2 regions of the Streptomyces sp. NBC_01257 genome follow, and region 1 is predicted to be linked to the other one. Evidence: predicted binding sites of a transcription regulator. Region 1 holds the regulator's gene; the other holds the start of a gene.
The links. Region 1 encodes HspR, which represses chaperone genes until heat shock. Its sites were predicted from a motif close to TTGAGNNNNNNNNNCTCAA; they were not measured.

Region 1 (15,457 bases):
GGCACGGGTGTCGGAATAGGCCGTATGGAGGGTCGTGAGCATGGGTCGGCTCCGCAAAACACACATGGACACGTGGACAGGGGGCGCCCCGACGTGATGCACGTGGGAGGTGGGAAGCGCCCGATCAGGTCCAACTGGGGTCCGAGGGCTGAATGTTCTCTCAACCGAGGGAATCACGAACTACGCCGTAGTCGCAGCGTTTTTGCCCAACTTGGCGTGGTTTCCATCCCCTCGGGGGCCTCCCGGTTCAGGTGTTCACCGGGAACACGACGCGCGTCCCGAAGAAAAGTGGCCCGGCGGGACTCAGGTGACCCCTGAGGGCCTCCCCCGTCCCGCCGGGCCTCCTCGCGGGCACCGGACCGTACTGTCCCGGCCCGGCCGCGGACCAGCTGCCCCGTGTCAGCTGCCTCCGCCGCATCCGCCCCCGCCACCGCACGACGAACCGCCGCCGCACGAAGAACCCCCGCCACACGAGTGGCCGCCGGAGTGACCGCCCGAGTGGCCGCCGCTGCCGCCGCCGCAGGACGAGCCGCCGCCCCCGCCGGCCCACCAGCTCCCCCCGCCGGCCGCACCGGCGGCGCCGCGCCGCTTGCCCCGGCCCAGCGGCTTCCCCCGGCTTCCGGCGCCCGCCATCATCACGACGAGGAGCACGACCCCCACGACCACCAGCACCCCGATGAACAGTCCCTTCACGGACCTCACGTCCTTCCGTTCCCCCGAAGCGAGGCCCCCCGCTCCGCACCGATTCCTGCGTGCAGGGGGGATTCCCCCGCCCCCGTGAGGCCAAAGCAGACTTGAGCAACTCCAGAGCTTCCGCGCAGGATGGCGGTCATGACACAGGGACGACCGCTGCTCAACCGCCGCCTCGCCGAGTTCGGCACGACGATCTTCGCGGAGATGTCCGCGCTGGCCGTCCGCACCGGCGCCATCAACCTCGGCCAGGGCTTCCCGGACACCGACGGCCCCGAGGAGGTCCGCGAGGCCGCGGTCCGCGCCCTGCGCGCCGGGCACGGCAACCAGTACCCACCGGGGCCCGGCGTCCCCGAACTGCGTACCGCGATCACCGGCCACCAGCAGCGCCGCTACGCCCTGGCGTACGACCCCGACACCGAGGTCCTGGTCACCGCGGGCGCCACCGAGGCCATCGCGGCGGCCCTGCTGGCGCTCCTGGAGCCGGGGGACGAGGTCATCGCCCTGGAGCCGTACTACGACTCGTACGCCGCCTGCATCGCCATGGCGGGCGCCACCCGCGTCCCCGTCACCCTGCACCCCGAGCCGTCGGCCGGCAGCTACCGGCTCGACCTCGACGAACTGCGCGCGGCCGTGACCCCCCGCACCCGGCTGCTGCTGCTCAACACCCCGCACAACCCCACCGGCACCGTCCTGACCCGCGAGGAGCTGTCGGCGATCGCCGCTCTGGCGTGCGAACGCGATCTCCTCGTGGTCACCGACGAGGTGTACGAGCACCTGGTCTTCGAGGGCGAACACCTGCCGCTCGCCTCGTTCCCCGGCATGCGCGAGCGCACGGTGACCATCAGCTCGGCCGGCAAGACGTTCTCGTTCACCGGCTGGAAGGTCGGCTGGATCACCGCGAGCCCGGAGCTGGTGGCGGCGGTGCGCTCGGCGAAGCAGTTCCTGACGTACGTCTCCGCGGGGCCGTTCCAGTACGCGGTCGCCGAGGCCCTGCGCCTGCCCGACAGCTACTTCGACACGCTGCGCGCGGATCTGCGGGCCAAGCGGGACCTGCTGAGCACCGGGCTCGCGGAGGCCGGTTTCGAGGTCTACCGCCCTGCGGGCACGTACTTCGTCACCACGGACATCCGCCCGCTGGACCCCGCAGGCGACGGCTTCGCGTTCTGCCGCTCGCTGCCGGAGCGCTGCGGTGTCGTGGCCGTCCCGAACGCGGTCTTCTACGACCACCGGGAGCAGGGCGCGCCCTTCGTCCGCTTCGCGTTCTGCAAGCGGACCGAGGTGCTGGAGGAGGCCGTCTCCCGGCTCAAGGGGCTGTGAAAGAGCCCGGTGGGGGGCGGTCCGGCCGGACCGCTCCCCACCGGGCTCTCGTGGGACTGACCGGGCTCAGGCCTCGGGAGCGTCCTGCTCCGCGCCTTCCGCCTTCTCCTCGGCCGGCGCCAGGCCGAGCCGCTCCAGCAGCCACTTGTCGAACTCGATGGAGGCGCGCACCCAGCTGACCGTCGAGGAGACGAAGTGCTCCAGGGCGACGCCGGTGCCGATGAGCATCTGCGCCTCACCGATCAGCCGGACCGAGGTGCCGGTGTCCTCGGCGCCTTCCTCGGGCTCGTGGGTGTGCGTGTAGACCTTGGGCCACAGGGTGCGGCGGTTCCAGTCGTCGATCGCGTCGAGGAGGACCGGGCGCTGGTCCGTGTCGTGCGGGCGGTCGTAGAACGTACGGACCGAGAAGACCTGCTGCTCGCCCTCGCCACGGAACATGAAGTACGTGCGGAATTCTTCCCACGGCGCCGCGAGGTCGCCCTCGTCGTCGACGACGTACTTCAGCTCCATCTGCTCCAGGAGCTGCTTGACGAGGTCCTGGTCAGGGACGACGGGGCCCTCCGGTCCTGCCGCCTGCGGTTCGGGCTGGCCCCCGAAGTTAGGAATCGAGGACGGATCGATGCTCACCGTAATTTCCCTTCGTGCGGTTGGCTGCCATCCTCTCCCATGCCGGGCGGGGCATGGCAAGCCCGGACGGCCCCGATCCGCCACAAGCTGATATCCAGCCGGCGGGGACCGGGGCCGCGGGTCGCGGAACAGGTGCTCCGGTCAGCTCGCCGCGCCGACGATCAGACCGTCGCCGGCCCGGTCCACGCGGACCGTGTCGCCGTCCGTGATCTCGCCCGCGAGGATCTCCTTGGCGAGCCGGTCGCCGATCGCCGTCTGGATGAGGCGGCGCAGCGGCCGGGCACCGTAGGCCGGGTCGTTGCCCTCCTCCGCCAGCCAGGCCAGGGCGGCCGGGGTGACGTCGAGGGTGAGCTGCCGGTCGGCGAGCCGCTTGGCGAGCCGGTCGATCTGGAGCCCCGCGATGTGGGCGAGCTCGTCGCCTGACAGCGCGGAGAAGACCACGAGGTCGTCGAGCCGGTTGAGGAATTCCGGCTTGAACGAGGCCCGTACGACATTCATGACCTGCTGCTTCTTCTCCTCGGGCTTGGTCAGGGGGTCGACCAGGTACTGGCTGCCGAGGTTGGACGTCAGGATCAGGATCGTGTTGCGGAAATCAACCGTCCGGCCCTGTCCGTCGGTGAGCCGGCCGTCGTCGAGGACCTGGAGCAGGATGTCGAAGACCTCGGGGTGGGCCTTCTCGACCTCGTCCAGCAGGACCACGCTGTACGGGCGGCGGCGGACCGCCTCCGTCAGCTGGCCGCCCTCCTCGTAGCCGACGTACCCGGGCGGGGCACCGACCAGCCGGGCCACGCTGTGCTTCTCGCCGTACTCGCTCATGTCGATGCGGACCATGGCCCGCTCGTCGTCGAAGAGGAAGTCGGCGAGGGCCTTCGCCAGCTCGGTCTTGCCGACGCCGGTGGGGCCGAGGAAGAGGAACGATCCGGTGGGCCGGTCGGGGTCGGCGATACCGGCCCGGGTGCGGCGTACCGCGTCCGAGACGGCCTGCACGGCCTCGGTCTGCCCGATGAGGCGCCGGCCCAGCTCCTCCTCCATGCGCAGCAGCTTCTGGGTCTCGCCCTCCAGGAGCCGGCCGGCCGGGATGCCGGTCCAGGCGCCGACGACATCGGCGATGTCGTCCGGCCCGACCTCTTCCTTGACCAGGGTCTCCTTGGGCTCCTTCGCCGCTTCCTGCTCGGCCTCGGCGGCCTCGGCCAGCTCGCGCTCCAGGCCGGGGATCTCCCCGTACAGCAGCTTGGACGCGGTGTCGAAGTCGCCGTCGCGCTGGGCGCGTTCGGCCTGTCCGCGCAGGTCGTCGAGGCGTTCCTTCAGCTCACCGACGCGGTTGAGGCCCTGCTTCTCCTTCTCCCAGCGGGCGTTGAGACCGCGCAGCTCCTCCTCCTTGTCGGCGAGGTCGCGGCGCAGCTTCTCCAGTCGCTGCTTGGAGGCGGTGTCGGTCTCGTTCTTGAGGGCCAGCTCCTCCATGTGCAACCGGTCGACGGAGCGCTGGAGTTCGTCGATCTCGACGGGCGAGGAGTCGATCTCCATGCGCAGCCGGGAGGCCGCCTCGTCGACGAGGTCGATGGCCTTGTCAGGGAGGAAGCGCGAGGTGATGTAGCGGTCGGAGAGCGTGGCGGCGGCGACCAGGGAGGAGTCCGCGATCTGCACCTTGTGGTGGGCCTCGTAGCGGCCCTTGAGCCCGCGCAGGATCGCGATGGTGTCCTCGACGGACGGCTCCGCCACCAGCACCTGCTGGAAGCGGCGCTCCAGGGCGGGGTCCTTCTCGATCCGCTCGCGGTACTCGTCGAGCGTGGTGGCGCCGACCATCCGCAGCTCACCGCGGGCCAGCATGGGCTTGAGCATGTTGCCCGCGTCCATGGCGGAGTCGCCGCCGGCACCCGCGCCGACGACGGTGTGCAGCTCGTCGATGAAGGTGATGATCTGGCCGTCGCTCTCCTTGATCTCGGAGAGGACGGTCTTCAGGCGCTCCTCGAACTCGCCGCGGTACTTCGCCCCCGCGACCATCGCGCCGAGGTCGAGGGAGACCAGCCGCTTGTTCTTCAGGCTCTCCGGGACGTCGCCCTTGACGATGCGCTGGGCGAGCCCCTCGACGACGGCCGTCTTGCCGACGCCGGGCTCACCGATGAGCACCGGGTTGTTCTTGGTGCGGCGGGACAGCACCTGGACGACGCGGCGGATCTCCTGGTCGCGCCCGATGACCGGGTCGAGCTTGCCCTCGCGCGCGGCCGCCGTGAAGTCCGTACCGAATTTCTCCAGGGCCTTGTACTGGCCCTCCGGGTCCGGAGTGGTCACCCGGCGCCCTCCCCTGCTCTTCTCGAACGCGTCCAGCAGCCTCTTCGCGCTGGCACCCTGCCCGTCGAGGATCTCACCGGCCCGGCCGCCCTCGGCCGCGATACCGATGAGCAGGTGCTCGGTGGAGATGAAGTCGTCGCCGAGCTCCTTCGCGCGCTGCGCGGCGTCGGAGATGACGGCGAGCAGTTCGCGGTTGGGCTGCGGCGGGGCGACGGTCGAGCCGGTCACGCTGGGCTGCGCGCCCAGGAGCCGCTCGGTCTCGGTGCGTACGGCGATCTGGTCCGCGTCCACGGCGGCCAGCAGATCGACGAGATTCTCGTTGTCCTCGCCCGACAGCAGCGCGAGCAGCAGATGTCCCGGGGTCAGATCGGGGTGCCCGTCCTTCACGGCCCTGCTGGTGGCCGCGTTGATGGCGTCCCGGCTCCTGTTGGTCAGCTCGGCGTCCACGTGCGCTTTCTCCTCCTTGCGGTGACTGGTCCGTCCTCACTACTGACACGATCAACGTGCACAAAGTTGAGTCTATTCCACTCAAGGCAAAAAGGGGCAGCCCCTCACGGACCCACACTGTCCGAGTGAACCGGCCGGTCCGGCCGCCCGCCACCGCAGCGCGGCCCGGTGCTGCCTACGCTGACCCCATGGCAGTCGACGTACGTGATCCCGGCCCGGAGTACCTCGCCTTCTGGCGCGAGTCCCACCTCTGCACCCTCACCACCCCCCGCCCCGACGGCACCCCGCACGTGGTGCCGGTCTGCGTGACGTACGACCCCGAGGCCGGTCTCGCCCGCATCATCACCAACAGGAACAGCCGCAAGGTCGCCAACATCCTGGCCGCGGGCCCGGACGGCGCCCGCGTCGCCGCCTGTCAGGTCCACCGGAGGCGCTGGGCGACCCTGGAGGGCGTCGCCAGGGTCCGCACGGAGCAGGACAGGGTCGACGAGGCGGTACGCCGTCACACGGAGCGCTACGAGCGCACGCCGTCGCCCAATCCGGACCGCGTCGTCATCGAGATCACCCTGGACCGGGCGCTCGGCCGGGGCTGACCGCACCGCCCCTGAGCGCCGGCACCGCGCCCGCCCTCACTTGCCGCCCTTCGCCCACGGCTTGCGGGGCGGCACGGGCGGCGGCGCCATCGGCGCGGGCGCCGCGGCCTGGGCCGGGAGGGGAGCCGCGACCGCGTCCTCCTCCTCGACGGGCGGGAGCCCCTGCGGGAAGCCCGCCTCGGGAGCGACCACACACCCGTCGACGGCGACGGACAGCCCCTCCAGCGCGGCGGCGTGCAGCGCCTCCCGCAGGGCGCGCGGCGCCTCGGCCCGCATCGCGGCCTTCTCCGGGTCGGCGCCGCCGAAGTCCGCCGCGAAGTCGGCGAGGACGCGCCCGACGACTTCGGTGCCGCGCCGGCTGCGCCACATCACCCAGCCCAGGTAGACGCTCGACCCGTAGGCGAACACCGAGAGGTACGCGACGTAGCTCCCGTCCCGCAGCACCATCCGGTGGGTCACCCGGGGGTGCGCGCCCGCCGTGCGGATGCGCCGGAACACCGGCTCGACGGGCAGCCGGCGCTCCCGCACGGCCCTCGCGATCCCGGCGTACGCCGATTCGGCGCGCTGCTCCTCCTCGGCCTCGCCGTCCAGCAGCACCCGCCACTCCCCGACCGGCTCGGCGGTCCTCGACGCCAGGAACACCGCGACGAAGGCGATCATGGCGATCTGCAGACCGATCCCCATGATCCCGAGACCGCTCTGCGGATCACCGGCCAGGGTGATGAGCCCGACGAAGCAGAAGAGGAGCAGCACGCCGAACGCCACCGCGGCCGCCCTCAGCCACAGGGACAGAAAGACCTTCCCCCGCACCGCGTCGTCGAAGGAGACCTCCACCTCGCGATGGAGCAGCGACGCGACGGCACGGGCGGCTTCGCCGTCGTCTCCGCGCCGGCCCGGCAGTTCTTCGACCTCGTGTCCGCTCATGAATGCCCCTTGGGGGTGGCAGGGCGGAGCATGGAGGACCGTGCCCCCACCCACACAGACGGCGAACTTCGACACCTTCTGTGCCGCTCCGACCGGAATGTCTCCGGGAGTAGCACAACGGCGCCACCGTGTTCAGGTCACGGTGGCGCCGTTGTGTGGGGGAGTGTCTGAGCGACGTGGAACGACGGGGGATCGCTCAGGCACTGCGGGGGGTGGCGGCGATGGTCTCGGGTTCGAACAACTGGTGGTCACGCTGTGCGAGGTTCACGAAAATCATGTCGTACCGGATGGTGCAGCGGACGGGCTGCGGTGCTCCACGCGGCTTGCGGAGGCACCGGTAGGCGCGCAGTTCCCCGTCGTCCTCGCGGGCGACGACGACGGGATCACCGAACAGAGTGACCATCAACGAATCACCACGATGGGGGAGTGCCGTGACGAGGTCGATGAAATGCCACCCTGAGCGGTAAGCGGTCGCCATCTCGCGTCTGAAGGTCCGGTCGTCCGGCGGGGTGGTCATGTCAGGAGCCCGCCGAAGTCGGCGTGAAGGACCACGTGATGTCACCCTTGGCATCCTTCGGCGCAACGCCGCCCCACGTGATGTCACCGGCGGGGATTGCCGCGACGTGACTCGATGCCGAGGGAGCGCCCCCCCACGTAATGTCCGTGGCACCCAGCACGCCGTAGGCCAAGGCCCCCGCAAACGCAGTGGCAAGCACCGAGCGAAGCATTCGCTTATACATTTCGGCTTCGTCCTCACTTGATGGGTCATCTCCCCCGCACGTAAGACGATGTCTCACCCAAGGACGCGAACACCACTGGGTCGATGCATCATGTTCCTGCTGGTTCAAGAACATGGGGGGTGGAGATATGGCCACAAGTAGACCCAATACCGGACATCCTCATGGGATCACCGACCTGTGCGAAGCAGGGCAGCGCCTTTACGCCAGTGCACTGCGATCCGGACGAATACCTCGCTCAGACGTGGCACCCGCACCCTGCCTGATGGACTTCGCCCTGCTGCACCCGGACCCCGACGACCCCGAGTGGCTCCGTCCCGTGCCGCCGTCGGCCGCGCTCGCCCAGCGTCTCCACCCCATCGAGCGGGAGATCCAGGACCGGCGCAGACGCTCCCTCGAACTGGCCGAATCCTTCGAACCGTTCATGGACATCAGCGCTCAGGACGCGCCGACCACGCACGCCATCACCGTGCTGGAAGGCAACGCCAGAATCAATGCCGCCATCGATGTCGCAACGGCAGAGTGCACCACCGAAGTACTCACCATCCAGCCGGGCGGTGGTCGCAGCGAGCTCATTCTGAGCAAGGGCGTCGAACGCGGACAGGCCGTGATCGACCGCGGCGTCAGCATCCGCACGCTCTATCAGCACACCGTCCGGCACCATCACGGAACGTACGCCTACGCCGAACGCCTGGCGGAGGGAAAGGTCGAGATCCGCACCCTCGAAGAACTCGTCGAGCGCATGCTCGTCTTCGACCACACGGTGGCCTTCATCCCGGCACAGGAAGATGGCGAAGTGGCACTGGAGTTGCGCCACCCGGGGCTCGTCGCATACCTGACCAGGGTCTTCGAACAACTCTGGCAGCGCGCCACCCCACTCCTCGAAGACGTGCGGTACGACCCCACCCCCGAAGGCATCAGCGGTGTCCAGCGCTCCATCGCACAACTCCTCGTAGAGGGACACGTCGACGACTCGATAGCCCGGCGCCTCGGCATGAACGTGCGCACCTGCCGGACTCATATCGCCAAACTCAACGCCGCCCTCGGCACCAAGAGCCGGGCGCAACTCGGCTATCTGATCGCCCGGTCAGGAATCCTGGAACAGGACTCCTGACCGGCCGGCACCCAAAGTCCCCACCCCCGGGCCGGGGGCACCGCCACGCAAGGGGGAGAGCATGGCCGTGCCCTGGATCAGCCGGGAGAGTTCCCGGCTCCCCCGACACGTCAACACTCCCTCGGTCGCTAGGGTTTCACCACCGTCATCTTGTTGCACTGCAAAGAATGGGGGGGTCCAGATGGGCACGGAAACGGGCATACCAGATCACCCGCACAGCGACTTCGAACTGTGCGAGCCGGCAATCCGGCTCTACTCCGAATCCCTGCGCCGAGGGCGTCTCCCACGAGCCGAGGTCGCACCGGCCCCCTGCCTCATCGAGATGGCACTGCTCCACCCGGACCCGCGTGATCCGGCGATGCTGCGCCCGGCAACACCTTCGGCCGTGCTCGCCCATCTGCTGCAGCCCATCACGCGCAACGTCCATGAACAGGTACGCCGCAGCGCCGCACTGGTCGAGTCCCTGGCACCCTTGGCGGCCATCGCGAGCGAGGACCCCAACCTCTCCATCACCGTGCTCGAAGGCAAACGGCTGATCGACTCCGCCCTGCACGAGGCGGCTGCCGCCGCCGAAACGGAGGTCCTGACCGCTCAGCCGGGCGGTCACCGATCACCCGAGCAGATCGAGCAGGGACTCGCCAACGGCCTGTCAGCTGTGGAAAGAGGTGCCAGGCTCCGCCACATCTACCAGCACCCGGCCCGCTACAGCGCCCCCGTCCGGAACTACCTGGAGCAGATGCCGCCAGGGCAGGTACAGGTCAGAACGATGGAGCTGACCATCGACCGGCTCATCATCTTCGACCACGCGGTGGCGTTCATCCCCGCGACGGCCGACCGCGATGTGGCTCTCCAGATCCGGCATCCGGCACTGGTCCGCTACCTGGTACAGGTGTACGAAGTCCTGTGGGCGCAGGCAACCCCGATCGCCGAACACCTGCAGACGGCCGCCCCAGGCACTCCCGTCACCGCCGTCCAGCACAGCATCGCCCGCCTCCTCGTCGAGGGACACCACGACGAGGCAGTGGCACGGAAGCTGGGCTTCAGCGTCCGCACCTGCCGCACCCACATCGCCAAGCTGATGCAGACCCTCGACGCCACCAGCCGCACCCACCTCGGCGCCCTCCTCGTCCAGTCCGGCATCGCCGGAGGCACCCAGGCATGACGGCGCCGCCCGTGCACGAACACAGCGACCGCGGACTGTGCGACGCGGCTGTCAGCCTCTACGCCGAAGCACTGGGCAAAGGCAGCCTCGCCCGGTCAGCCACCGAAGCAACGCCCTGTCTCGTCGATACGGCGCTCCTCCTGCCCGACCCGCACGACAGCGGGCTCCTGCGCCCCGTACCGCATTCGGTGGCCCTCGCCCGCCTGCTGGGCCCCCTGGCCCAGGGCCTGGTGGACCAGGTCCGGGCCTCCGACCTGCTGGCGAGGGCGCTGGTACCGCTGACGTCCTTCGGTGACGCCCCGCATCGCAGCATCGACGTCATCGTCGGGCCACCGGCCATCCAGGCGGGCATCGCCCGTTCACTGAGTGAGACACACGCCGAGATCCTGACGATTCAGCCCGGCAGCACGCGGTCGCCCGAAGAGCTCCGGACAGCGCTGGCCGGCACCCTGCCCACTGTTGAGCGAGATGTCCGGCTGCGCCACATCTACCAGCACTCCGCGCGCTACAGCCCCGCGCTCAAGGCGTACATGGGCCAACTGCCAAGCAGCCTCCTCCAGGTACGCACCATGGAGCAGGTCGTCGACCGCCTCCTCATCTTCGACCGCAAGGTGGCCTACCTCCCGGCCAGCCCCGACCGCAGCGCCGCCCTGGAGATCCGCCACCCCGCACTCGTCGGCTTCCTGGCCGGGATCTACGAGACGCTGTGGGAAGGGGCCACCCCGTTCACCCAGCAGCTCCCCACCACGCTGCCCGGCGTCCCGGTCACCGCCGTCCAGCACAGCATCGCGCGCCTCCTGATCGAGGGAAAACAGGACGAGGCCGTCGCCCGCACCCTCGGCATCAGCGTCCGCACCTGCCGCGCCCACATCGCCAAGCTCATGCAGATCCTCGGCGCCACCAGCCGCACCCACCTCGGCGCCCTGCTCGTCCGCTCAGGCATCGCCGAGCCCGTGCCGCCGGTCACGACGACGGAGAAGCCCGCCGCCCCTGACGTTCCGGGATGACGGGCTTCTCCGTGGCGGGGACGAATCCCCTCAGTCCTTCGGCCTCTTCGGCCGCCAGACCACCAGGGCGCTGGTCTGCTGCACGTCCTGGTAGGGCACCAGGTCGCGCCGGTACGAGGCGTGGACCTGCGCCTCGCGCTGCTGCAGCGCCGCATCGGCCCCGTCGACGGCCGCCGAGAGCTCGGCGATCCGCTGCTGGAGGGCCGCGACCTGGTTCTCCAGCTCGATGATGCGCTTGATACCGGCCAGGTTGATGCCCTCGTCCTGCGACAACTGCTGCACGGTGCGCAGCAGTTCGATGTCACGGGCCGAGTAGCGCCGGCCGCGCCCGGCCGTGCGGTCGGGCGAGACCAGGCCGAGGCGGTCGTACTGGCGCAGCGTCTGCGGATGCAGGCCCGAGAGCTGGGCCGCGATCGAGATCACGTACACCGGGGATTCATCGGTCAGTTGGTACGGATTACGTCTCCGGCCGTCCACCTCAAGCTCCCTTCGCTGCCTGGAACAGCTCCGCCCGCGGGTCCTGGTCCGCGGTCGCCTTCCGGTAGGTCTCCAGGGCCTCCCGGGCCTCGGGGCCCAGGTCCGTGGGGACCGTCACCTCGACGGTGACGAGCAGGTCGCCGCGGGTGCCGTCCTTGCGGACCGCGCCCTTGCCGCGGGCCCGCATGGTGCGCCCGCCGGGCGTACCGGCCGGAAGCTTCAGGGTGACCGGCGGTCCGCCGAGCGTGGGCACCTTCACCTCGCCGCCGAGCGCCGCCTCCGTGAAGGTGACGGGCACGGTGACCGTGAGGTTGTCGCCCTTGCGGCCGAAGACCGGGTGGGCGTCGACGTGGACGACGACGTAGAGGTCGCCGGCCGGTCCGCCGCGCTCGCCCTGGGTGCCCTTGCCGCGCAGCCGGATCCGCTGGCCGTCGGAGACGCCCGCCGGAATCCTGACCTGCATGGTGCGGGACGACTTCGCCCGGCCGCTGCCCTTGCAGACGTCGCAGGGGTCCTGGGCGATGAGGCCCCGGCCCTTGCAGTCCACGCAGGGATCGGTGAGCGAGAACCCGCCGCCGCTGCCGCGCGAGACCTGTCCGGTGCCGACGCAGGTGGGGCAGACCCTCGGGGTGCCGTTCTTGTCGCCGGTGCCGGAGCACGCCTTGCAGGGCGCCTGGCTGGACATCCGCAGCGGGACCGTGGCCCCGTCGACCGCCTCGGTGAAGCTGAGCGTCACCTCGGACTCGATGTCCTGGCCGCGGCGCGGCTGCACGCGTGTGCCTGCGCCGCCTCCGCCGCGGTTGAAGAGGCCGCCGAAGACGTCTCCCAGACCGCCGCCGCCGAAACCGCCGGCACCGCCGCCCTGGCCGCCGCCCGGGGCGCCTCCGAAGAGGTCTCCGAGGTCGAAGTTGAAGTTGCCCTGGGCCCCGCCGGGTCCGGCGCGGAACCCGCCGTTGCCGAAGAGGGCGCGGGCCTCGTCGTACTCCTTACGCTTCTTGGTGTCACCGAGGACGTCGTTCGCCTCGGAGATCTCCTTGAAGCGCTCCTCCGCCTTGTCGTCGCCCTTGTTGGCGTCCGGGTGGAACTCGCGGGCGAGCTTCCGGTACGCCTTCTTGATCTCGGCGTCGGTGGCGTCCTTCGGGACGCCGAGAACCTTGTAGTAGTCCTTCTCGACGAAGTCCTTCGTACTCATCGACGTCCCTCCTTCCGGACGACCGGCCGGGGGCCTCCCGTACGGATCAGGCCGGTGTGCGGCGTGCTCCGTACGCGAGGCCCGGTGGCCGGGCGATGTACTGCCAGGTGGTCGGACAGAATGTCAGACCTCCTCGCCGCCACCGCTCTCCTCGTCGTCTGTCTTCTCTTCCTTCGCGGTCGCGGGTGCCGCCCCCGGCTGGGGTTCGGCCACCGCCACCCGCGCGGGACGGATGGTGCGCTCGCCGATCCGGTACCCAGGCTGCAGGATCGCCACGCAGGTGTCCTCGGTGACGTCCGGCGCATACGAGTGCATCAGGGCCTCGTGGATCGTCGGGTCGAAGGGCTCGCCCTCCTTGCCGAACTGCTGCAGTCCGAGCTTGGCGACGACCGTCTCCAGCGATTCGGCCACCGACTTGAACCCGCCCACGAGCTCACCGTGCTCACGGGCCCGGCCGACGTCGTCGAGCACGGGCAGGAGCTCGGACAGGAGACCCGCGACAGCGATCTCCTTGACCGTGACCCGGTCCCGCTCCACACGGCGGCGGTAGTTCTGGTACTCGGCCTGGAGCCGCTGGAGGTCGCCCGTGCGCTCGGAGAGCGCCGTGCGGACCTGGTCCAGCTGAGCGGTCAGACCGGCTGTCAGGTTCGCGTCCCCGGCCGGGGCCGCCTCCTCCTCCGAAGAGGGGGTGGCGGCCTTCGGCTCGGCGTCGTCAGGGGTGGCGCCGGAGGGGACGTCGGGCTTCTCCTCGAAGCCCGGAGTCTCCTCGGTCACGCCGCACCGCCCTTGGAGTCCTTCTCGTCGTCGACGATCTCGGCGTCGACGACATCGTCCTGGGCGTCGGCCTGGGCCTGCTCGGCACCCGGCTGGCCCTCGGCCTGCGGTCCGCCCTCGGCCTGGGCGTTGGCGTACATCGCCTGGCCCAGCTTCTGGGAGACGGCCGCGACCTTCTCGGTGGCCGTGCGGATCTCGGCGGTGTCCTCGCCCTTGAGCTTCTCCTTCAGCTCGGTGAGCGCGGTCTCCACCTCCGTCTTCACGTCACCGGGGACCTTGTCCTCGTTGTCCTTGAGGAACTTCTCCGTCTGGTAGACGAGCTGCTCGCCCTGGTTACGGGACTCGGCGGCCTCGCGACGGCGGTGGTCCTCGTCCGCGTACTGCTCGGCCTCTTCGCGCATCCGGTTGACCTCGTCCTTCGGCAGCGAGGAGCCACCGGTGACGGTCATCTTCTGCTCCTTGCCGGTGCCGAGGTCCTTGGCAGCGACGTGCATGATGCCGTTGGCGTCGATGTCGAACGCGACCTCGATCTGCGGCACACCGCGCGGGGCCGGCGGCAGACCGGTCAGCTCGAACATCCCGAGCTTCTTGTTGTACGCCGCGATCTCGCGCTCGCCCTGGTAGACCTGGATCTGCACGGACGGCTGGTTGTCCTCGGCCGTCGTGAAGATCTCGGAGCGCTTGGTCGGGATCGTGGTGTTGCGCTCGATGAGCTTGGTCATGATCCCTCCCTTGGTCTCGATACCGAGGGACAGCGGGGTGACGTCGAGGAGCAGGACGTCCTTGACCTCGCCCTTGAGGACACCGGCCTGGAGCGAGGCGCCGATGGCGACGACCTCGTCCGGGTTCACACCCTTGTTGGCGTCCTGGCCGCCCGTGAGCTCCTTGACGAGCTCGGCGACGGCCGGCATACGGGTCGAGCCACCGACGAGAACGACGTGGTCGATCTCGGAGAGCTGGATGCCCGCGTCCTTGATGACGTTGTGGAACGGGTTCTTGCAGCGGTCCAGGAGGTCAGCGGTGAGCTGCTGGAACTGCGAGCGCGTGAGCTTCTCGTCCAGGTGCAGCGGGCCCTCGGCCGACGCCGTGATGTACGGCAGGTTGATCGAGGTCTCCGTCGAGGACGACAGCTCGATCTTCGCCTTCTCCGCGGCCTCGCGGAGACGCTGGAGAGCCATCTTGTCCTTGGACAGGTCCACGCCGTGCCCGTTGGCGAACTGCTTCACCAGGTAGTCGACGACGCGCTGGTCCCAGTCGTCACCACCGAGGTGGTTGTCACCGTTGGTGGCCTTCACCTCGACGACGCCGTCGCCGATCTCCAGGAGGGACACGTCGAAGGTGCCGCCACCGAGGTCGAAGACGAGGATCGTCTGGTCGTCCTTGTCGAGCCCGTACGCCAGCGCGGCGGCCGTCGGCTCGTTGACGATACGCAGGACGTTCAGGCCCGCGATCTCGCCGGCCTCCTTCGTCGCCTGACGCTCGGAGTCGTTGAAGTACGCCGGGACGGTGATGACCGCGTCGGCCACCTTCTCGCCCAGGTAGGACTCGGCGTCACGCTTGAGCTTCTGCAGGATGAAGGCGCTCATCTGCTGCGGGTTGAAGCCCTTGCCGTCGATCTCGATCTTCCAGTCAGTGCCCATGTGGCGCTTGACCGAACGGATCGTCCTGTCGACGTTCGTCACTGCCTGGCGCTTGGCGACCTCGCCGACCAGCACCTCGCCGTTCTTCGCGAAAGCGACGACGGACGGCGTGGTCCTGGCGCCTTCGGCGTTGGTGATGACGGTGGGCTCGCCGCCTTCGAGAACGCTGACGACGGAGTTAGTCGTGCCCAGGTCGATGCCGACCGCACGTGCCATTTCAATTCCTCCAACTGACTACTTGAGTGGATCTGACTCAAGGATGCATGACACCCGCCCCAGAGTCAACAGACCTGAGTCGAGTCGACTCAACTATTGTGCACGCACCGGCCGCCACCAGCGAAAACACCGCCATGCGTGACGGCGGACACACGCCGTTCGGCCCACTTACGGGCGGCACCCGGGCGACACCGACCCGCCCCACGGGCCACACGGCCCTCCCCATCATCGCCTCATGGGATCGTTCT
Region 2 (15,457 bases), 1.8 Mb from region 1:
GACGTCGTCTCCAGGTGGTCGAAGGATCGGCGGCGCAGGGCCAGCAGCCCGGCGCAGCACACGGCCGCCAACGCCCAGCCGCCCTGTGCGGCGGGCCCCGCGAAGTACCGGGCGGCCAGCCGCGCCGTCTCGGCGGCCGGCGAGGGCGACATCCCGAAGGCCGGTACGGCGACGGCGGCGGCCCAGCACGCGGCGATGGAGGAGGCCCCGGTGCGGCAGCCGACGTACGAGCCGAGCGCCAGCGCGCCCAGCGTCATGGCCAGCCCGGGCAGCAGCCACGCCACGGCCCCCGGCCCCCCGGCCGATGCGGGCAGTACGGCCCAGGCGAGCGTCAGCACCGGGACGGTCACCGCGAGCACCGCGGCCGTCCTGATCAGCAGCAGCCGCAGCCCGCCGCCCGGAGTCGTCGCGGTGATCTCGTGCATCGGGTCGGCGGAACGGCCGTACGAGAGACCGACCCCGGCGAGCGGCAGCACCGGGGCGACGACGAGGAGCAGCGGCCGCACCGAGCCGCCGAGCCCGCCCCCGTACGCGAGGGCGACGGCGCCGAGTGCCACCAGCACCAGCGCCGCCGCCCACGCCCCCCGCAGGGCGGGCCCGGCGGCCCACAGCACCCGCCCGACCCGGGTGGCGGCCCCCCGCCCCCGCGCACGCCCCCACGTGCGCAGGGCCCCCCACCCCGGCGCGCGCCCCCGCGAGCGCACCGGTTCCGCGGCCGCGGCGGCGAGCACCGCCGCCCTGACCCCCTCCAGCAGCGGCAGCGCGTCCCCCCGGCCGCACACCGCCCCCGACACCCGGTCCGCGCAGCGTGCACAGGACTCGACGTGCTTCTCCAGGGACCAGGCCTCGGTCTCGGCGGCGGTGCCCGCCGCGTACCGCAGGGCCAGTTCGTCTGCCACGTGCCAGGCCGTCATGCGATGCCTCCCAGCGGTCCGCTCTCCACGACCAGCCGGTCCAGCGCGGCCCGCAGTTCGCGCCGGGCCCGCAGGGCACGGGTCTTGACCGTGCCCTCCGGTATGCCGAGCAGCCCGGCGGCCTCCCGGGTCGTCAGCCCGTCGATGACCGTCGCCCGCAGGACCTCCCGGAGTTCCGGCGAGATCCGGTCGAGCGCGGCACCCACGTCGCCGTACTCCAGGCCCGCCAGCACCCGGTCCTCGGCGGACGGCACGTCGGCCGCCCACTCCGCCCCGCCCGCGTGCTCGGCCTGCGCCACCCGCTCCGTCCTGGCCCGGCTCCGCCGCGCGTCGACCAGCCGGCGCGCGGCGATCACCCAGAGCCAGCCGCCGGCCTCGGCACCCCGGTGCGCACCGGCGGAGCGCCAGGCCGTGACGAAGGTGTCCTGGAGCACCTCCCGTACGGTCTCGGCGTCCGCACAGCGGCGGTTCAGCCGGGCCAGCAGCCATCCGGCGTGCCGGTCGTACAGGGCGGCCAGGGCCGTCGTGTCCCCCTGGGCGACGGCACGCAGCAGCGCCTCGTCGTTCCGGTCGTCCCCCGAGGGGCGCAAGTGGCTCACACCCTCTCTATCGGAGGCCGGACGCCACTCGGTTCACGCACGGCGCGAGAAGGCGCCGCCCGGGCGGCCCCGGCCGTTCAGGACTGCGGCGGTGTCCAGACGTACGGCGTCGTCGTGGTCACGGCGTGGAAGCCGAGCCGGCGCAGGATCGGGGCGCTGTCGTCGGAGGCGTCGACCTGGAGGTAGCGGCTTCCGCGGGCGACGGCCAGCCTCGCGCGGGTGGCGACCAGGGCGCGGTAGATCCCGCGGCCCCGCCACGCGGCCAGGGTCGAGCCGCCCCACAGTCCGGCGAACTCCGTACCCGTACGGAAGACCAGCCAGGCCGCGGAGACGACCTCGTCGCCGGCCTCGGCGACGAAGACGGCGATCTCGTCGGGGGCGGTGGCGACCCGGGCCATCAGGTCGTCGCCCAGCCAGCTCCAGTCCTCGCCCCAGATCTCCGACTCCACGACGGCGATGCGCCGCAGATCGGCTTCGGCGGTGACCTGCCGGATCGTCACACCGTCCGGCAGCACCGGGTCGGCGGCCATCTCCTCCGCGCGGCCGATGAGGACCGCCTCCCGCTCCTCGGGGACGAAGCCCGCGGCGCGCAGACGGTCGGTCAGGTCGGCCGGCAGGTCGTGGCCGCGGGTCTTCCACTCCACGGCCTCGCCGCGTGCGGCGAAGTGGTCGCGCTGCCGGGCGATCAGCTCGTCGAGCTCGGCCCCGCGCACCCCCACGTCCCGGGGCGTGGTCACGAAGCCGCGGAACTGGCCCACGACGCGCAGCAGTTCGCCGTCCCCCTCGTAGTGGACGCCCTCGGGCGGATTCGGGGGCGCACCGCGCATGTTCTCGTCGTAGGCCTGGAGCAGGCCGGCGGGGCCGGACGAGGATGCATCGGTCGACGAGGCTTCGGGCAACGGGGTTTCGGTCGCTTTGGTCACAGCAGAGAGCGTACGAGGCGGCGCAAGCGCTTTTCCGGGCTCCGGGCGGCTCGTGACGGTCTCAGCGCGCCCCGGTCCGCGGCGCCGCGAACCTCACGTCCGCCGCCGGGACGGTGACCTCGGCGTCCCCGCTGATGGCCCAGGCGGCGACCCGTGACACCACCGCGGCCGGGACCGCCGCACTGATCCCCGGCGCGGCCGGGATGTCCTGCGTCGCATGGGCGTCGTGGGGCAGGACGACCCGGTAGCCGAGGGCCAGGGCCGTGCGGGCCGTCGCCTGGACGCACATCTCCGACATCACGCCGCACACAGTGACCGCCTCGACGCCGGCCCCGCTCAGCAGGGAGCCCAGCGACGTCTGCGCGAAGCCGTCGTCCCTGGTCTTGCGGATCACGAACTCCGTCGGGCCGGCCTCGACGGGGAGGTGGAGCGCCCAGCCCGGGGTGTGCGGCTCGTCGTCCGGGCCGGGCGCACCGTCGTTCTGGAGGTGCACGACCAGGGCGCCGGCCCGGCGCGCCCGCGCGATCAGGTCAGCCGTCCGGTCGAGCAGCCCGGCCGCGCCGGGAACCGCCCGGCCGCCGGTCACCCCGGCCTTCTGGACGTCCACGACGAGCAGGGCGTGCGAAGGGGGCGCGGCATCGGTCATGGGGTCATCCTCTCCGGCCCCGCCGCCGTCCTCCACGGAATTTCGGCGGGACTATGCCGGCCGTCGCCGGCGTTGCACGGGGCACACGGCGACAGCCTCGCCCGTACCGCGATCGCTCACAGCGAACGCACCCCGGGGAACATTGAGCGGCTCACGAGCATTGAGTCTTCATAGCTCAACTTGAGTGCTGAAGGGGAGATCATGGCTACTGAGTCCAACGTCGTCACACCGCTGACCCTGCCTGTGCTGCCGCTCGATGACGAGGTCGTGCTGCCCGGAATGGTGGTTCCGCTCGATCTGTCCGACGCCGAGGTCCGTGCCGCCGTCGAGGCCGCCCAGGCCGCGGCGGGCGAGGGCGGTGGCAAGCCCGAGGTGCTGCTCGTTCCGCGCGTCGACGGCTCGTACACCGGGATCGGTGTCATCGGCACGGTCGAGCAGGTCGGCCGGCTGTCCGACGGCGATCCCGGCGCCCTCATCCGCGGCCGCGGACGGGTGCGGATCGGGGCCGGGACCAGTGGTCCCGGTGCCGCGCTCTGGGTGGAAGGGACCCGGGTCGACGTCTCCGTCCCCGAGCCCCTCCCCGGAGCCGTCGCCGAGCTGGTCAAGGAGTACAAGGCGCTCGCCACCAGCTGGCTGAAGAAGCGCGGCGCCTGGCAGGTCGTGGACCGGGTCCAGCAGATCGAGGACGTCTCCGCGCTCGCCGACAACTCCGGATACTCCCCCTTCCTCAGCATCGCCCAGAAGGTGCAGCTGCTGGAGACCGCGGAACCGGTCGCCCGGCTGAAGCTCGCCGTCCAGTGGCTCGGCGAGCACCTCGCCGAACAGGACGTCGCCGAGTCGATCGCCAAGGACGTCCAGGAGGGCGTCGACAAGCAGCAGCGCGAGTTCCTGCTGCGGCGCCAGCTCGACGCCGTGCGCAAGGAGCTCTCCGAGCTCAACGGTGAACCCGGTGCCGGCGACGAGTCCGACGACTACCGGTCGCGCGTCGAGGCCGCCGACCTCCCCGAGCACGTCCGCGAGGCCGCGCTCAAGGAGGTCGACAAGCTGGAACGGTCCTCCGACCAGAGCCCCGAGGGCTCCTGGATCAGGACCTGGCTGGACACCGTCCTCGAACTCCCGTGGACCGAGCGGACCGAGGACGCCTACGACATCAGGGGCGCCCAGGAGATCCTCGACGCCGAACACGCCGGCCTGCAGGACGTGAAGGAGCGCATCACCGAGTACCTCGCGGTGCGCAAGCGGCGTGCCGACCGCGGACTGGGAGTGGTCGGCGGGCGTCGCGGGGGAGCCGTGCTGGCCCTCGTCGGCCCGCCCGGGGTCGGCAAGACCTCGCTCGGTGAATCCGTGGCGCACGCCATGGGGCGCAAGTTCGTCCGCGTCGCGCTCGGCGGTGTCCGGGACGAGGCGGAGATCCGCGGCCACCGGCGCACGTACGTCGGCGCGCTCCCCGGACGCATCGTCCGCGCCATCAAGGAGGCCGGTTCGATGAACCCGGTCGTCCTCCTCGACGAGATCGACAAGGTCGGCTCCGACTTCCGGGGCGACCCGGCGGCGGCGCTGCTCGAAGTGCTCGACCCGGCGCAGAACCACACCTTCCGCGACCACTACCTGGAGGTTGAACTCGACCTCAGCGACGTCGTCTTCCTGGCCACCGCGAATGTGCTCGAAGCCATCCCGGAGGCGCTGCTCGACCGGATGGAACTGGTCAGGCTCGACGGCTACACCGAGGACGAGAAGGTCGTCATCGCCCGCGACCACCTGCTCCCGCGCCAGCTGGAGCGGGCCGGCCTGGAGAAGGACGAGGTCGCTCTCGACGAGTCGGCGCTGCGGAAGCTGGCCGGCGAGTACACGAGGGAGGCCGGGGTCCGGAACCTGGAGCGGGCCGTCGCCCGGCTGCTGCGCAAGGTCGCGGCCCAGCACGAGCTCGGTGACCGGGAACTGCCGTTCACGGTGACCGACGAGGACCTGCGCGGGCTCATCGGCCGGCCGCACCACGTCCCCGAGTCCGCCCAGGACCCGGCCGAGCGCCGCACCGCGGTGCCGGGCGTGGCCACCGGGCTCGCGGTCACCGGGGCGGGCGGTGACGTCCTCTTCGTGGAGGCGTCGCTCGCCGATCCGGAGACCGGGGCGTCCGGACTGACCCTCACCGGTCAGCTCGGCGACGTCATGAAGGAGTCCGCGCAGATCGCGCTGAGCTTCCTGCGCTCGCACGGCGCGGAGCTCGAACTGCCGGTCGCCGACCTCAAGGACCGGGGCGTGCACATCCACTTCCCGGCGGGCGCGGTCCCCAAGGACGGCCCGAGCGCGGGCATCACCCTGACGACCGCGCTGGCCTCGCTGCTCTCCGGGCGGCTGGTCCGCACGGATGTGGCGATGACCGGCGAGGTGTCGCTGACCGGCCGGGTGCTGCCGATCGGCGGCCTGAAGCAGAAGCTGCTGGCCGCGCACCGCGCGGGCATCACCACCGTGGTGATCCCCCAGCGCAACGAGGCCGATCTGGACGACGTCCCCGCCGAGGTGCTGGACACGCTGGAGGTCCACCCGGTCACGGACGTCCGCCAGGTGCTGGAGATCGCCCTGGCGCCGGCCTCGGCACCGGCGGAGCGAAGGATCCCGGCCGCGGCGTAGCTGTCACGGCGTGACGGACGCGGCACTGCGGACACGGCCGGTACGGACGGCCCGTCCCCCCTCGCGGGGAGGCGGGCCGTTCCGCGTGTCCGGCGGGCTCAGGGGCGGTAGATGGTCCCGGGGACCGGCTCGGCCGGGGCCATCAGCTGGGGCACGGTCACGAAGGTGTAGCCGCGCTTCTTCAGCTCGTGGATGATGCCCGGCACGGCGGGGACCGAGCCCTTGTAGATGTCGTGCAGCAGGATGATGCCGTCCCTGCTCGCCTGGTCGAGTATCCGCTTCTTGATCAGCGCGGAGTCAGTCGTCGAGTAGTCCTTGGCGGTGGCGCTCCACAGGATCTGCGACAGGCCGAGGTCCTTGCTGATCCCGGAGACGGTGTCGTCGGTCCGGCCCTGGGGCGGGCGCATCAGCCGCGGCTTCTTGCCGGTGATCGCCTCGATCGCGTCCTGCGTCTTCTCCAGCTCGGCGCGTATCTCGGCGGGCTTCTTGTCCGTCAGGATCTCGTGCGACCAGGTGTGGTTGGCCACCTCGTGCCCTTCGGCCTCGATGCGGCGGACGGTCTCGGGGTGCTTCTTCACATGGTTCTTGCCCAGCAGGAAGAAGGTCGCGTGGACCTTCTCCTTCTTGAGGATGTCCAGCAGGTGGGGGGTGTCCTCGGCCGGGCCCGCGTCGAAGGTCAGGGCGATGCACTTGGCCTCGCGGCAGTCCACCGGGCCGAACGAGCCCTTGGCGTCGGAGCCGGCGTCGCCGCGGGCGGATCCGGGGGCCGTGGTCTCCATCGAGCAGCCGCTCAGCGTCAGCGTGAGCGCCGTCACAAGAGCGACGGCCAACCCCGTACCGATCGACTTCGTCCTACTGGGCACGGCAGGTCACTCCCTCATGGCTTACACCGCACTTATGTGCGAACTGCAAGGACTATACATAGTGCGTATACACGCTATGTATAGGGGGTGTCCGTGCTGGTGGGGCGTACGGGACAGAGCCCGGCGACTGGGTGCGTCACCGGGCTCTGCGGGGAAGGACGGAAGGGCCGGGCGGCTGCCGGCGGGGGGCGGTCAGCCGTTGGCCAGTGCCTGTACGCGGTCGAGGGCGCCGTTGAAGTGGTTGTGGTCGCCGACCGTGGGGCCGGTCGAGGTGTACTGCCAGATCGTGTAGAAGCCCCAGCCGGCCGGGAGCGTGCCGACCGTGGTGTTGTAACGGGCCACCCAGAGCGGGTTGGTGGTGCCGAAGCTCGCGCTGTTGCCCGTGCAGGACTGCCACCAGCTGGTCGCGGTGTAGATGACCGCGTCGCGTCCGGTGCGCGCCTTGTAGGTGTTCACGAAGTCGCGGATCCAGGAGACCATCCCGGCCGCGGTCTTGCCGTAGCACTGCGCCCCGTACGGATTCCACTCGATGTCGAGGACGCCCGGCAGCGTCCTGCCGTCCTTGGACCAGCCGCCGCCGTGGTCCACGAAGTAGTTGGCCTGGACGGCGCCGCTCGTGGTGTCCGGGGTGGCGAAGTGGTACGAGCCGCGGATCATCCCGACGTTGTACGAGCCGTTGTACTGCTGGGTGAAGTCCTCGTTCGTGTAGTACGTGCCCTCCGAGGCCTTGACGTAGGCCCACTTGACGCCGCTGCTCCAGAGCGCCGACCAGTTCACGGCGTTCTGGTGACCGCTGACGTCCACACCCTCGGTCTGGACCGCACGGCTGGTGGGCAGTCCGCCCTGGCCGTCGTGGGCGATGACGCCCATGCCCATCGTGGCCGTGCCCCGGGCGGGGTGCGTGGGGTCTCCGGTGGCCGCGCCCGCGGCGCCGGGCAGGGCGACGAGGAGGGAGAGAGCTGCGAGCAGAGTTCCCGCTGCGGCGAAGCGCGAGCGGCGAGCTGTCTTGGAGCCGGATCTGTGCACGGGCATTGCGTGCCTCCGAGGCCTCGGTGGGGGGACCTGCTGACCCAGGGGGCGCCGGGCGCACCCCTGGCGGCATGCCATGGTGTGAACATGCCATGCATGACGCTACGCACGTAGACCCGGGTCGCGGAAGAGGGCCAGGACGGTGCCGTTGGTCTACTCCTGCGAAATACTGGCGGAGCTGCGGCGATGACCAGCGGTGAAAGAAACTTTCAGCGGCGGGAAAGCTCATGAGGGGTGTTGACGTGCACGGGAGCGAAAGCGGGAGTGAACCCGGCGCAAGCGGAGGAAGTGGTGTGGACCACGAATTTCTGGCCCTGGAGCTGGAGTTGGCGGTTTTCCTGCGCCGTGCCCGGGCGAACTCCGGCGAGATGGCGCGCGAGGTCCACCCCGAACTGGAGGCCGCGGCCTACGGGCTGTTCGTGCGGCTCGAATCGGCCGGCCGGCAGCGGGCCACCGACCTCGCCTCCTACTTCGGTGTCGGCAAGGCCACCATGAGCCGTCAACTGCGTGCTCTGGAAACGCTCGGACTGGTGGCGCGCGAGCCCGACCCGGCCGACGGCCGGGCCTTCCTCGTCCACCTCACCGACGAGGGCCTCGCCCGCTTCCGCAGCGTCCGCGACGCCCGCCGCGACCGCTACGTGCGCAAGCTCGCCGACTGGGACCGCGCCGAAGTGGCGGATCTGGCCCGGCTGCTGCACCAGCTGAACGCCCGCGCCGAGGACTGATCACGGGCGGGGGAGGCGGGGGCGGCCGGCCCGCGGGGGCGGCAGGGCGCCCGCCCGGCGGCTCACAGCTGGGCGAAGACCGCCGTCGCGTCGTCATGGGTCTTGCTCCGCCGCAGGTGCCTACGCTCCGTGTCCGCGTCCTCCAGGGCCCGGACCCGGTCGATCAGCCCCTGCGGCCCCTCCTTGTGGAGCACCCGGAAGCAGGCCGTCCAGTCGCCCTCGCCGAACATCTCCGTCCAGCGGCTCGCCCCGTCCGTCAGCGCGGCCACCGCACGCACCTCGGCGCGCGGCGTCCGCCCCGTGACCGCGCGGTCCGCCACGGCCGGGTCGGCGGCGGCGGTGAAGAAGCCGCCCTCCTTGTTCCGCACCCGCGCGTCGGCGATCGCCTCGGAGGCCAGGGAGCCCGGCGGCAGCCGGTCGAGCCGGTCGTCCAGCAGGGCGCCGACCGTGCCGACGGGCGACTCGAACAGCAGGACCGAGTCGGACAGCACCAGGTACTCGATCTCCTCCTCGTCCCAACGCACCACGACGGCAGTTGCCTGTGGCGTACGCACGTGAGAAAGGTCACACAGGGAACGATGCGTGTCGGCGGTGCGCCGGATGGACTCCGCGAGGACCTCCCGCAGGGTCAGATCCCGCCGCGAACCCGACAGTTCGACCAGGGCGCCGCCCAGCCGGGCGGTGAACCACGGGACCGAGTGCACACAACCGTCGTCCCCCTGTGGCGGGGTCACGCCGTCGAGCAGTACGACCCCCCCACCCTGGCCGGAGGCGGGCAGGACGGTGGCGGCCCAGTCCTCGTTCGGTCGCCCGGGAGTGCCGGGGGCGGTGGCGAGTTCGATGCGCATGCGGTCAGTCTGCACGACGCCTTCACGGAGCCTGCACGGACCGGGGATTGGCCCGTACCAGCAGGTCAGGCGGGCGGCTGGAGCGGAAGGAATCACTCCGGAGAGTGTGCGGGCGGGCATCCTGCCAAAGCCTGCCCCGAAGTTCCAGCCGGGCGCCCGCGTGTGCCGTCCGGGGCCCGGGGGGAGACTTGTTCGCCAACTCCGGAGTGATGTTCACTCGTTCGAGTGGCGGAGCGGTTGATGCGCGCCCCCCTCTCAAAAGCACTGGAATGGTCAGAAGCCGTACCAGGGGTCGGGGCGCTCGTTCACGTGACCGTGCGTCACCTCTGCTTCAAGGGCGGACGAGTCAAGATTGCGAGCACCGGTGCAGAAGAAGCGGCCTCGGAGCAAGGGCAGCAAGCAGAACGGTTCCGGGGTGGCGCCTTCGGCGCCGGCTGAGAGCGGGCGCACCGTGCGCGTCCGCAGCCGGCTCGTCGCGGGCGTCGCGGTCGTCGGGATCACCGTCATAGCCGCGGGGGCGCCCGCGGCTCTGAGCGCCTCGTCCGACCTGACCGAGTCGCAGCGGCTGGTCACCCTCGCGGAGCTGAACCAGCAGGCCATCGCGCTCGCGCACTCCCTCGCCGACGAGCGCGACGAGGTCACCGCGTTCATCGCCGCCGGCCGGGAGGGCAAGCCCGGCGGGACGAGCTCCGCCGCGGGGAGCCGCAGCGCCCGTGTCGACCAGCAGGTGGACGAGATCCGGGACACGGCCCCCGCCGACCTGCGCCGCGACCTCTCCACCATCCCCTCGCTGCGGCGGGACGCCGTGGGCGGCAAGGGCACGGCGCTGGAGGCCCACCAGGCGTACACCGAGGTCATCTCCAAGCTCCACGACCTCGCCAACGAACTCGCGGACAAGACCCCGCCGCGCGCCGCCGAGGCGGCCCGCACCCCGCTCGCGCTCGGCCGGGCCACCGAACAGGCCTCCGCCACCCGCGGGCTGCTGCTCGCCGCCCTCGCCGTCCCCCGCAAGGAGCCGGCCGCCCCGCAGACCGACCCGTTCACCGGCCTGCCCGTCCAGCCCCAGGACGAGGGCGAGACCAAGGAGGACCGCACCCGTGACGCGCTGAGCGGCGCCGCCCAGCAGGCCCGGGTCGGCGAACTCTCCGCACTGGCCTCCTTCGACCAGTCCGCCGGCGCCACCGCCCGCGACAAGCTGGCCACCACCGTCACCGGACCCGAGGTCAACAGCGCCGAGAAGTACCTCGCCGGGCTCACCGACCGCCCCGAGCTCTCCGAGTCCGACCAGAAGACCAGCAGCAAGAAGCTCCAGGCGGCGCTCTCCGCCCGGATCGACCGGATGCGCGGCGTCGAGTCCGCCCTCGGCACCGCCCAGGTGCAGCGCCTCGGCCAGCTGCGCGACGACGACGTCACGGCGCTCGAACTGCGGATCGCCCTCCTCGGCGGCTGCCTGCTCATCGCCGTCGGCGTCTCCACCGCCGTGGCCCGCACCCTCACCCAGCCGCTCGCCGTCCTGCGCATCGGCGCCGGCCGCCTCGCCGCGGAACCCGAGTCGGCCGAACCGGTCCGCTACACCGGCCGCAACGACGAGTTCGCCCAGGTCGTCCGCTCCATCAACGCCCTGCACGGCCGGCTCCACGGACTGCTCCACGAGTTCGGCGGACGGTTCGAGAAGCTGGAGAGCGAGCGCGGCGAACTGATCGCCGGCCGCGAGGCCCTCACCCTCCAGCGTGCGGAACTCCAGGTCCACACCGCCGATCTCGCGGCCCAGCTGGAGAAGCTGAAGAACACCGTCCACCACACCTTCGTCAACCTCTCGCTGCGCACCCTCGGTCTCGTCGAGCGCCAGCTCGGCGTCATCGAGTCGCTGGAGGAGCGCGAGCAGGACCCGGAGCGGCTCGGCACGCTGTTCAAGCTCGACCACATGGCCACCGTCATGCGCCGCCACAGCGAGAACATGCTGGTCCTCGCGGGCGCCGAGCACGGCCACGGGCACCCCGGACCGATCCCGCTGGTCGACGTCCTGCGCGCCGCGGTCAGCGAGATCGAGCGGTACGAGCGGGTCACCATCCAGTCCCTGCCGCCGCACGCCCAGGTCGCCGGGTTCGCCGCCGACGACCTCAGCCACCTCGTCGCCGAACTCCTGGAGAACGCCACCTCGTTCTCCCCGCCGGACTCCCATGTCCAGCTCTCCGGCTGGCTGCTGGAGACCGGTGAGGTGATGCTCTCCGTGCAGGACGAGGGCATCGGCATGTCGTCCGTGCGGATGGGCGAGCTCAACACCCGGCTCGGTGACCCGTCGCTCTTCGAGGCGGGCGAGCAGAGCGCGGACGGCGCCGGTCTCGGCCTCCAGGTGACCTCGCTGCTGGCCGCGCGCCACGGCGTCCGGGTCCAGCTGCGCGAGCAGAAGGGCAGCGGCGTGACCGCCGTCGTCGTTCTGCCGCAGGCCCTGCTGCCGAAGGCGCCCCCGGCCGCCACCCCGCCGCCGGTCACGGCCCCCGGCGACGCCCCGACGCTGAACCTCCCCGGTTCGGTCGCCGAGGCCAACTCCAACGCCCTGCCGCGCCGCACCCTCGCGCTGCCCGGCGACCCGCTGATCGCGGCGGCCGAGCAGACCATCGCCGAGGCCGGCCCGGCAACCGTCCCCGCGGCCGCTGCCGAGGTCCGCACCCCGGCCGTCCCGGTGCCCGACCACGCGCCCCCGGTCGCGCCGGAGCCGGAGCCGGAGACACGGTCCGCGCAGGCGTCCGCGCCGGACCCCGCGTCCTTCGTGCCCGCCGAGAGCGAGGCCGAGACCACGATGCAGGTCCGGCTCCCGCGTGTGCCCGAGTTCGACGACGTACCCGAGTTCACGCACGCCCCCGCCTTCGGGGACGGCCCGGAGCCCGCCACCGCCGACGGGCCGTACGCCATCGGTCCCGACCGCCACGAGCGCACCGCGGACGAGGGCACCGGCCGGCCCGCCGCCCCGGCCCCCGTGCCCGCCCCGGAGCCGGCCGCCCCCGCGAGCCCCGTGGCCGACGCCCTGCCCGGGCCGCGCCACGCCGAGCCCGAGCGGACCACCGACAAGGGACTGCCCAAGCGCACCCCCCGGGTCGTCAAGCCCGCGGCCGTCCCCACGGCCGAACGCAAGGGCAGCGTGGACAAGGAGGCCCTGCGCCGCCGGCTCGGCGGCTTCCACCAGGGCGCGAAGAACGGCCGCAGGGACGTCGAGGCGGAGATCGCCGAGGCCACCGCCCCGGCCACCGGCACCACACGTACCGAGCACACTGAGCCGGCCGGCCGTACCGATGGCCGTACCGGGGAGACGGGGGACACAGTCGAGGAGGCACGCAGTTGACTGCGCCCAGCACATTCGGGCTGAGTACCGAGGCCCGGAACCTTCACTGGTTGCTGAGCAATCTGGTGGAGGAGGTGCCAGGGGTCCACTCGGTCACCGTCGTCTCGTCCGACGGGCTCATGCTGCTCTCCTCCGACCCCGGCCACCAGAGCGCCCCGGTGACCGGCAGGCAGGACGGCCCCCGTGGCTCCAGCGCCGACCTGGCGACCATCGTCTCCGGCATCGGCAGCCTCACCGTCGGCGCCGCGAAGCTGATGGACGGCGGCGGCGTCAAGCAGACCATGGTCGCCATGGACGAGGGCAGCGTCTTCGTCATGTCGATCAGCGACGGCTCGCTGCTCGGGGTGCACGCCACCCCCGACTGCGACATGAGCGTCATCGCCTACCACATGGCGCTCTTCGTCGGCCGTGCCGGACACGTACTCACCCCCGAACTCCGCAGTGAGCTGCGCAAATCGATGGAGAGCGCCCAGTGACCCACGCCGCCGCCGAACCCGCCCGCAGGCTCCCCGTGCGCGGCGCCGACAAACGGCCCGCACGCGTCCGCCCGTACTCGCTCACCGGCGGCCGCACCCGCTTCGGGCACGTGCTGCTCGTCGAGACGTTCGTGGCCGCGCTCGAAGCCCCGGACGAGCGACGCGAACTGACCAACGGAAACCTGGCCTCGCGTGTGATGCCGGAGCTCCGGGCCATCGTCGAGCTCTGCCGGCGGATGCGTACCGTCGCGGAGATCTCCGCACTCCTGAAGATGCCGCTCGGCGTGGTCAGGGTGCTGCTCAGCGACTTGGCCGACCAGGGAAAGATCCGCGTGTACGGAACCGGTCACGGCACCGGCCAGCCCGACCGCGCGCTGCTCGAAAGGGTGCTCAATGGACTCCGTCGTCTCTGAGTCGGCGCTGTTCGCCCCTCGCCAGCCGGGCCCCAAGGACCAGGCCGACGAAGCGCTGCAGGCCTGGCAGCTCGACCACACCCGGGCGCCGATCGCCACGAAGATAGTCGTCGCGGGCGGCTTCGGCGTGGGCAAGACCACCTTCGTGGGCTCGGTCTCCGAGATCACCCCGCTGAAGACCGAAGCGATGATGACCCAGGCGAGCGAGGAGACCGACGACCTCACCGCGACGCCCGACAAGGTCACCACGACCGTCGCCATGGACTTCGGCCGGCTGACCCTGGACGACGACCTGGTGCTGTACGTCTTCGGCACACCCGGCCAGCAGCGCTTCTGGTTCATGTGGGACGACCTGGTGCGCGGCGCGATCGGCGCGGTCGTGATGGCCGACACCCGCCGGCTCGCCGACTGCTTCCCCGCCCTCGACTACTTCGAGAGCTGCGGCCTGCCGTACATCGTGGCCGTCAACCATTTCGAGGGAACGCCCGGGTTCGAGGCCGATGACGTCCGGGAGGCCCTGACGGTCCCTCCGCACGTGCCTGTTGTGATCATGGACGCGCGTAACAGGATCACCGTCGTCGAGTCGCTGCTGGCCCTGGTGGGCCATGCACTCGACGCCACCCCGGCATAGCCACACACAACGGAGAACCGCGATGCGGAAGATACTCATAGTCGGAGCCGGCCAGTCCGGTCTCCAGCTCGCCCTCGGACTGCAGTCCAGAGGCTACGAAGTCACCCTCATGTCCAACCGCACGGCGGACGAGATCCGCTCCGGCCGGGTCATGTCCACGCAGTGCATGTTCCACACGGCGCTCCAGCACGAGCGGGACTACCAGCTCAACTTCTGGGAGTCCCAGGCCCCGCGCATCGAGGGCCTCGGCGTCTCGGTCGCCGCGCCCGACTCCTCGCGCGCCATCGACTGGGTCGGCAAGCTGGACGGCTTCGCCCAGTCCGTGGACCAGCGCGTCAAGATGGCCGGCTGGATGGAGACGTTCGCCCAGCGCGGCGGACAGCTCGTCATCCACGGTGCGGCCGTGTCCGACCTGGACTACTTCTCCCGCACCTACGACCTGGTGATGGTCTCGGCCGGCAAGGGCGAGCTCGTCTCCATGTTCGGCCGGGACGCCTCCCGTTCGCCGTACGACGCCCCGCAGCGCGCCCTGGCCGTCGCGTACGTCCACGGCATGGGCCCGCGTCCGGAGCACCCCGAGTTCGACGCGGTCCGCTGCAACCTGGTCCCGGGCGTCGGCGAGCTCTTCGTGATGCCGACCCTGACCACCTCGGGCCGCGCCGACATCCTGTTCTGGGAGGGCGTCCCGGGCGGACCGCTCGACGCCTTCCAGGGCATCAAGGACCCGTCGGAGCACCTCGCCAAGACGCTGGAGCTCATGGAGCGGTTCACCCCGTGGGAGTACGCGCGCGCCACCAAGGTCGAGCTGACCGACGCCAACGGCACCCTGGCGGGCCGTTACGCCCCGACCGTCCGCAAGCCGATCGGCCGGCTGCCCGGCGGCGGCCTGGTGCTCGGCGTGGCGGACGTGGTCGTCGCCAACGACCCGATCACCGGCCAGGGCTCCAACTCGGCCTCCAAGTGTGCGAACGCCTACCTGGACTCGATCATCGAGCACGGCGACCGCGCCTTCGACGAGACGTGGATGCAGTCCACGTTCGACCGCTACTGGGACACCGCCCAGCACGTCACGAAGTGGACGAACGCGATGCTCGGCGCCCCGCCGGAGCACGTGCTGAACCTGATCGGCGCCGCCGGCCAGCTCCAGCCCGTCGCCGACCGCTTCGCGAACGGGTTCAACAACCCGGCGGACTTCGAGAACTTCTTCTACGAGCCGGAGAAGACGAACGCGTACCTCGCCTCGGTCGCGGGCCCGGCTTCCTGAGCCACCCGCACCCAGAGACGCACCGGCCGGGCCGGGGCCCGTCGGACCATCCGGCGGCGCCCGGCCCGGCCGGTGCGTTTCGGTCCGCGGACCTACGCGTCGGGTGCGGAGGACTCCCCGTACCCCTCGTCCGCGCCCTCGGACGCCCCCTCGGGGAG

Region 2: a site for HspR is predicted at 3,243-3,261, ahead of lon (endopeptidase La). Genes of this name have one in related genera too.

Annotation. Positions count from the first base shown of each region.
Region 1 is NZ_CP108472.1:4,327,240-4,342,696, forward strand. Features, by position in the region: gene OG408_RS18535 (DUF2617 family protein) at 1-42, opposite strand, end outside; gene OG408_RS18540 (hypothetical protein) at 400-693, opposite strand; gene OG408_RS18545 (pyridoxal phosphate-dependent aminotransferase) at 832-2,010, shown strand; gene OG408_RS18550 (YbjN domain-containing protein) at 2,077-2,637, opposite strand; gene clpB (ATP-dependent chaperone ClpB) at 2,779-5,373, opposite strand; gene OG408_RS18560 (pyridoxamine 5'-phosphate oxidase family protein) at 5,562-5,966, shown strand; gene OG408_RS18565 (hypothetical protein) at 6,003-6,890, opposite strand; gene OG408_RS18570 ((2Fe-2S)-binding protein) at 7,087-7,407, opposite strand; gene OG408_RS18575 (helix-turn-helix transcriptional regulator) at 7,893-8,741, shown strand; gene OG408_RS18580 (helix-turn-helix transcriptional regulator) at 8,923-9,903, shown strand; gene OG408_RS18585 (helix-turn-helix transcriptional regulator) at 9,900-10,910, shown strand; gene OG408_RS18590 (heat shock protein transcriptional repressor HspR) at 10,941-11,387, opposite strand; gene dnaJ (molecular chaperone DnaJ) at 11,389-12,579, opposite strand; gene grpE (nucleotide exchange factor GrpE) at 12,703-13,353, opposite strand; gene dnaK (molecular chaperone DnaK) at 13,350-15,209, opposite strand.
Region 2 is NZ_CP108472.1:6,166,410-6,181,866, forward strand. Features, by position in the region: gene OG408_RS26995 (hypothetical protein) at 1-914, opposite strand, end outside; gene OG408_RS27000 (RNA polymerase sigma factor) at 911-1,513, opposite strand; gene OG408_RS27005 (GNAT family N-acetyltransferase) at 1,591-2,340, opposite strand; gene OG408_RS27010 (cysteine hydrolase family protein) at 2,498-3,082, opposite strand; gene lon (endopeptidase La) at 3,284-5,710, shown strand; gene OG408_RS27020 (polysaccharide deacetylase family protein) at 5,809-6,489, opposite strand; gene OG408_RS27025 (lysozyme) at 6,766-7,605, opposite strand; gene OG408_RS27030 (MarR family winged helix-turn-helix transcriptional regulator) at 7,830-8,327, shown strand; gene OG408_RS27035 (hypothetical protein) at 8,390-9,175, opposite strand; gene OG408_RS27040 (sensor histidine kinase) at 9,540-12,515, shown strand; gene OG408_RS27045 (roadblock/LC7 domain-containing protein) at 12,512-12,991, shown strand; gene OG408_RS27050 (DUF742 domain-containing protein) at 12,988-13,404, shown strand; gene OG408_RS27055 (GTP-binding protein) at 13,385-14,035, shown strand; gene OG408_RS27060 (styrene monooxygenase/indole monooxygenase family protein) at 14,058-15,299, shown strand; gene OG408_RS27065 (C40 family peptidase) at 15,392-15,457, opposite strand, start outside.